Regions from separate parts of the Citrobacter pasteurii genome, predicted to be linked through region 1. Evidence: predicted binding sites of a transcription regulator. Region 1 holds the regulator's gene; the other holds the start of a gene.
The links. Region 1 encodes Fur, which represses iron uptake genes when iron is present. Its sites were predicted from a motif close to ATAATAATGAGAACNACTATCAA; they were not measured.
Positions count from the first base shown of each region.

Region 2: feoA (ferrous iron transporter A) is a predicted target of Fur. The motif match lies at 1,684-1,706, and genes of this name have one in related genera.

Region 1 covers NZ_CP077262.1:3,785,209-3,788,631, forward strand. Annotated here, with positions in the region: gene ybfF (esterase) at 1-385, shown strand, start outside; gene ybfE (LexA regulated protein) at 514-801, shown strand; gene fldA (flavodoxin FldA) at 1,082-1,612, shown strand; gene I6L54_RS18450 (ryhB-regulated fur leader peptide) at 1,823-1,909, shown strand; gene fur (ferric iron uptake transcriptional regulator) at 1,902-2,348, shown strand; gene tcuR (tricarballylate utilization LysR family transcriptional regulator TcuR) at 2,476-3,402, shown strand.
Region 2 covers NZ_CP077262.1:610,875-614,297, forward strand. Annotated here, with positions in the region: gene feoB (Fe(2+) transporter permease subunit FeoB) at 1-1,327, opposite strand, end outside; gene feoA (ferrous iron transporter A) at 1,346-1,573, opposite strand; gene I6L54_RS02940 (Tex family protein) at 1,948-3,423, opposite strand, start outside.

The DNA.
Region 1 (3,423 bases):
CATTAACGCAGTCACCGACGCGCAATCCTCTTCGCGCCAGCAGGCGGCGAGCGTTATGCGTCAGCACCTGCAAGAAGAAGGCGTGATCCAGTTTCTGCTGAAATCCTTTGTTGACGGCGAGTGGCGCTTTAATGTTCCCGTGCTGTGGGATCAATATCCTCATATCGTCGGTTGGGAGACCATTCCGGCGTGGGAACACCCGGCGCTGTTTATCCCGGGTGGCAATTCACCCTATGTTACCGAAGCGTATCGTGACCAACTGCTGGCGCAATTCCCGCAGGCCCGGGCGCACGTTATAGCCGGCGCGGGGCATTGGGTGCATGCAGAAAAACCGGAGGCGGTGCTGCGCGCCATCCGTCGTTATCTGAGCGAGCAGGTTAACTGATTAAAAACTCAGCGTCCGCGCGTGATTACGCGCGTGGGCGTTGGCGCGCCTCTCCTGCTGATGTATTATGGCGCGCTATCCATCCGGGCGGACGCCTGGCTGATTGTTTCCCCGAAGTCACCAAGATCATGGCCAAAGAACAAACGGACCGTACGACATTAGATCTGTTCGCGCAGGAGCGTCGCCCGGGACGACCCAAAACCAATCCGCTTTCGCGTGATGAACAGTTACGTATTAATAAACGTAATCAGCTTAAACGCGACAAAGTTCGCGGGCTTAAGCGTGTCGAACTGAAACTGAACGCCGATGCCGTTGACGCTCTGAACGAGCTGGCCGAGGCGCGCAACATGAGTCGCAGTGAACTCATCGAAGAGATGCTGATGAACCAACTCACCGCGTTGCGCGGTCAGGCTTAGTCTGAATTTCTGCTCCATACCCTAAATAATTCGAGTTGCAGGAAGGCGGTGACGCAGCGAATCTCCAGGAGCGTACATAAGTACGTGACTGGGGTGAGCGAGGAAAGCCAACGCACCTGAAACTTGAAGTATGACGGGTATAAATCATAAATCGTGTAGCACAGAGTGCAGTCCTGCGTGTTTGCTGTTTCCGCATGCCGGACTGTTCTGCTATGATTGCCCTTATCCGTGGGCAATGCGCCACCACCATTTCAATAAGTTTCAAGAGGTTATTTTACTCATGGCAATCACTGGCATCTTTTTCGGCAGCGACACCGGTAATACCGAAAATATCGCAAAAATGATTCAAAAACAGCTTGGTAAAGACGTAGCCGATGTTCATGACATTGCAAAAAGCAGCAAAGAAGACCTGGAAGGGTATGACATTCTGTTGCTCGGCATCCCAACCTGGTACTACGGTGAAGCGCAGTGCGACTGGGACGACTTCTTCCCTACTCTCGAAGACATTGATTTTAACGGTAAACTGGTGGCATTGTTCGGCTGTGGCGACCAGGAAGATTACGCAGAATATTTCTGTGATGCGTTAGGCACCATCCGCGACATCATCGAGCCGCGCGGCGCCACCATCGTCGGCCACTGGCCAACGGCGGGTTACCATTTCGAAGCGTCCAAAGGTCTGGCAGATGACGACCACTTTGTCGGTCTGGCTATCGATGAAGATCGCCAGCCGGAACTGACCGCTGAACGCGTAGAAAAATGGGTTAAGCAGATCGCTGAAGAGCTGCACCTCGACGAAATCATCAATGCCTGATTTCGTGCGGCGTAGATATTCATCTGCGCCGCATCAATAGATAAAACCAATCAAAATAATTGCTACAAATTTGTAACTTTTTCGTCTGACCCTGTACAATGGCTGGATGCCAATCGGGTGTTGCACAGTGTGTTTGTCGGCGATACCACGTTTTGATTAACAATTTATGCCAGAGACTTGCAGTTTTCATTTAGCCATGGCAGTTCTATAATGAATCGCATTATCTCAAGTGCAATTTCTGTCACTTCTGTTAATGAAGTGAATCGTTTAGCTACAGGACAGATTCCGCATGACTGACAACAATACCGCATTAAAGAAAGCTGGCCTGAAAGTAACGCTTCCTCGTTTAAAAATTCTGGAAGTTCTTCAGGAACCGGATAACCATCACGTCAGTGCGGAAGACTTATACAAACGCCTGATCGATATGGGTGAAGAAATTGGTCTGGCGACCGTGTATCGCGTGCTGAACCAGTTTGATGATGCCGGTATCGTGACCCGCCATAATTTTGAAGGTGGTAAATCCGTCTTCGAACTGACTCAACAGCATCATCACGATCACCTCATTTGCCTCGACTGCGGCAAAGTGGTCGAGTTCAGCGATGATTCCATCGAAGCGCGCCAGCGTGAGATTGCGGCTAAACATGGTATTCGTTTAACCAACCATAGCCTGTATCTTTACGGTCACTGCGCCGAAGGTGATTGCCGCGAAGATGAGCACGCGCACGACGGCAAGTAATGTAATGCTTTCTGAAAAGCCAACCATCCGGTTGGCTTTTTTATGCGCGTTATCAGTACGTTTCCCCTTCCCTCCACTCTTGTGTTGCTTTAATGTAAAAATCAATTGTCCCTTCCGGAGAGTCGAAATGGAACTTCGCCAGCTACGTTATTTTGTGCGCATTGTCGAAACCGGCAGCATGGGTAGCGCGGCGCTCGATCTCAATATTGGGGTTTCGGCACTCAGCCAGCAGATGTCGCGTCTGGAAAACGAACTTGCTATTCGCCTGCTGCAACGCACCTCGCGCGGCGTGACGCCCACCAGCGCCGGGCTGGCATTTTACGCCCAGGCGCAGCTGGCGCTCCGTCACGCAGACGATGCGATCCTCGCCGCACGGGAGGCCAGACTTTCCGGGCACGTCAGCGTTGGCATGGCCCCCAGTACCGCTTCCGTTCTCGGCATGCCTTTCATCAACGCCATGCGAGAAACCTATAGTGATGTCCGCCTGCATGTAGTGGAAAGCCTCTCTGGCAACCTGGAGCGAATGATTAATACCCGCCAGATTGATCTGGCGGTGGTATTTCAAAAAGAAAAGATCCTACGCTGGAGCGCCAGACCGATTCTCGAAGAACGGCTATTTTTAATTGGTACTCATGCCCTACTGGCTGATATTACCGATGACAATATTGCCCCAGCCCAATTGGCACGTATGCCATTGATCATGCCCAGCCCTGGCCACGGTCTGCGCGGCAGGCTGGAAGCGATTTGTCAGGAACACGCGCTACGCATTGAGATCGCCACAGAAATTGACGGCCTGACGCTACTGATGCACGCCGTTCGCAGCGGAATTGGAGCAACACTTCAGCCCGGTGCGGCAATTTCCCATCTCGATAAAGAGACGCTAAGAGTGATCGGCATCCATAATCCAATACTGAGTCGCCCCAACTTTTTGGTCAGCCTTTCTGACGATGAACTCACCCCAGCAGGTCTCGCTGCCCGTGTGGTACTAACCAAAGTAATGCATCAACTGGTGGAATCTGGACACTGGCCAGGTGCGATTCTTTACAATAATTAAAGGGCTGTTTAGCATCACGTC
Region 2 (3,423 bases), 1.7 Mb from region 1:
CAAAGACGGCGAAAATCGCCAGACGTGCGCCGCAGGACATAAACGGCGCCATCATGATGGTCATCAGACGTTCACGCGGGGCGTCCAGCGTACGTGCGCCCATCACGGACGGTACATTACAGCCAAAGCCGACGATCAGCGGGACAAATGATTTGCCCGGCAGTCCCAGCGCCTGCATCAGACGATCCATCACAAACGCGGCGCGCGCCATGTAGCCGGAGTCTTCGAGGAAGGAGAGGAACAGATACATCATGCCGATTTGCGGTACCAGCGGCAGGACGGTGTTAATCCCGCCGCCAAGCCCCTGTGCGAGGAAGATAGTGAGCCAGTCCGGGAAGTGCAGCGTGTAGCCAATCCACTGAATACCATGGATAAAGATCGCCACGGAGCCGACGTCAAACAACGGTTGCAGCGCACCGCCAATGTTGATGGCGAGCAGGAACATCAGGTACATCACGAACAGAAAAATCGGCAGACCGAGGAAGCGGTTAAGGACGATTTTATCTACTGCGGTGGTGAAGCGGCTGGGTTCTGCGGTCAGGGTGTTGCTGACGGTATCGCAGATAGCGGCAATACACTGGTAACGGGCATCGGCAATATGCAGCGCCGGATCGTCCATCGTTTCGCTCAGACGAGCAACGGCAGCATCCAGGTTTTGTGCGGCATCACCGGCGTAAGCGCGGCTGTAAATATCGCCTTCCAGCATCTGCAGGCCCAGCCAGCGGCGCTGTTTCAGTGGCATGTCTTTGGCCATTGCATCGGCGAGGGAGTCCGCTTCCTGCAACAACGGCTGGGCATAATGAACCAGCTCGACGGTGTCGTTTTCCTTGTAGCGATCAATCGCCAGCTTCAGCGCTTCAATACCACGCGCACGGGTGGAAACCAGTGGCACTACCGGGCAGCCAAGACGAGCAGAAAGGGCGTCGATATCGATACGGATTTGCTGCTTCTCAGCAATGTCCAGCATGTTCAGCGCGACGATGCAGGGGATGCCCAACTCAAGCAGTTGCAACGTCAGGTAGAGGTTGCGTTCAAGGTTTGACGCATCGACCACGTTGATCAACAGATCCGCATCACCGCTTAAAATGTAGTGGCAGGCAATTTGCTCATCGAGCGACGTCTGCGATGAGATCGTCGTCAGTGAATAGGTACCGGGTAAGTCGACCAGCGTGACCTGATGGTCTGTGGTCGCGAAATGGCCCTCTTTACGCTCGACGGTCACACCAGCCCAGTTACCCACACGCTGGCGTGCACCGGTGAGCTGGTTAAATAAGGTTGTCTTGCCGGAATTAGGATTACCAATTAAACCAATGGTTAATTTTTTCATTTTTATAGACTCACTGTATTAACAGGAAACCGCTTCCACTTCTAATAACGCCAGATCTTTCTTACGCAATACCAGACTTACGCGACGTGTTTCGATATGGATAGGATCGCCGAGCGGGGCGACGCGTACCACGTTGAAGGAGGAGCCGGGCAGCATGCCAAGTGACAACAGTTTCTGACGATAAGCCGGGCTGATTTCACGGGCAAAGCCGGTAATTTTCCACGCACTGTCAGGAGTGAATTGCATAGGGACCTACTTATATCTCGCTAACTGGATGATTACCTCATGGGGCGACAGGGCGGCATGAGACCAGATGATTAGCCAACGTAAGGAAAGAGTAAATAATCAACAAAACAATGATAATGAGAATGGTTTCTATCATCAATAGAATAAATGTGACGGAATGTGGAATTAGATAATAATTTGCGCCAATTTTGATATGCCTCAACATTTATTCTGGTTTGGAACGAATGATTCGTGAAGGTAATTATTGAGAATCTTAATGTTTAATTAAGGTTTCATCTGTTAATAAAGTGATAAATATATTGTGGTGAAAAGCGGGGAATATATTAAATATGCCGGATAAGGTATTGACACCGTCATCCGGCACAAAGGTCACACTAGCGTTTTTTACCCATTGCCGCCGCCAGCGCATCCATCATCGCGCTGTTGCCCGCGGGTTGAGCGTCACGACCGCGAGGTTTTACGGCTTTCGGTGCCGGGCGATTGCCCTGAGCGCGATCGTTGTTCCCGCCGCCGCGACGCGCATTGGTTTCACCCGGCTGCTCGTCCAGACGCATGGTCAGCGCGATACGCTTACGTTGCAGGTCAACTTCCAGCACTTTCACCTTCACAATGTCACCCGCTTTCACCACGGTGTGTGGATCGTCGACGAACTTATTCGACAGCGAAGAGATATGCACCAGACCGTCCTGGTGAACGCCGATATCCACAAACGCGCCGAAATTGGTGACGTTGGTGACCGCCCCTTCCAGAATCATTCCTGGCAGCAGGTCGTTCATGGTTTCAACGCCATCAGCAAACTGCGCGGTTTTGAATTCAGGACGCGGGTCACGACCTGGTTTTTCCAGCTCTTTGATGATGTCGGTGACAGTTGGTACCCCGAATCGTTCGTCGGTAAAATCGGCGGCTTTCAGATTGCGCAGTTCGTCGCTGTTGCCCATCAGGTCACGCAGCGATTGTTCGGTTGCTGCCAGAATGCGTTCCACTATCGGGTAGGCTTCCGGGTGAACCGTGGAAGCATCCAGCGGGTTATCGCCGTGGTTGATACGCAGGAAGCCCGCGCACTGTTCAAAGGCTTTTGGCCCCAGACGGCTGACTTTCAGCAACTGCTGACGGTTCTGGAACTGGCCGTTCTCATCACGCCAGGCGACGATGTTTTGCGCCATCATGCGCGTCAGGCCGGCAACGCGGGTCAGCAGGGGGACGGAGGCTGTGTTCAGATCGACGCCGACGGCATTTACGCAGTCTTCCACCACCGCATCCAGCTTACGGGCAAGCTGGGTCTGGCTAACGTCGTGCTGATACTGACCCACGCCGATAGATTTCGGATCGATTTTCACCAGCTCAGCCAGCGGGTCCTGAAGACGACGGGCGATAGACACCGCGCCACGCAATGACACGTCGAGATCCGGGAACTCCTGCGCCGCCAGCTCGGAAGCAGAGTAAACCGATGCCCCGGCTTCACTGACGATCACTTTCTGTGCGGTCACTTGCGGGAATTGCTTCTGTACATCGAGGAAGAAACGCTCGGTTTCACGCGACGCCGTACCGTTACCAATCGCCACCAGCTCTACGTGGTATTTCTCACATAACGCCGCAACGGCAACGGCGGCTTTGGCAGCCTGACCGGTATGTGGATAAATAGTGTCGGTGGCGACCAGCTTGCCGGTACCGTCAACAACCGCCACTTTTACACCGGTACGCAGACCGGGATCGAGGCCCATGGTGGCGCGCAGACCCGCAGGCGCGGCCATCAGCAGATCGTGCAGGTTACGGGCAAAGACGTTAATGGCCTCATCTTCCGCACGTTCACGCACGGTGCCCATCAGTTCGGTTTCGAGGTGCATCAGTAC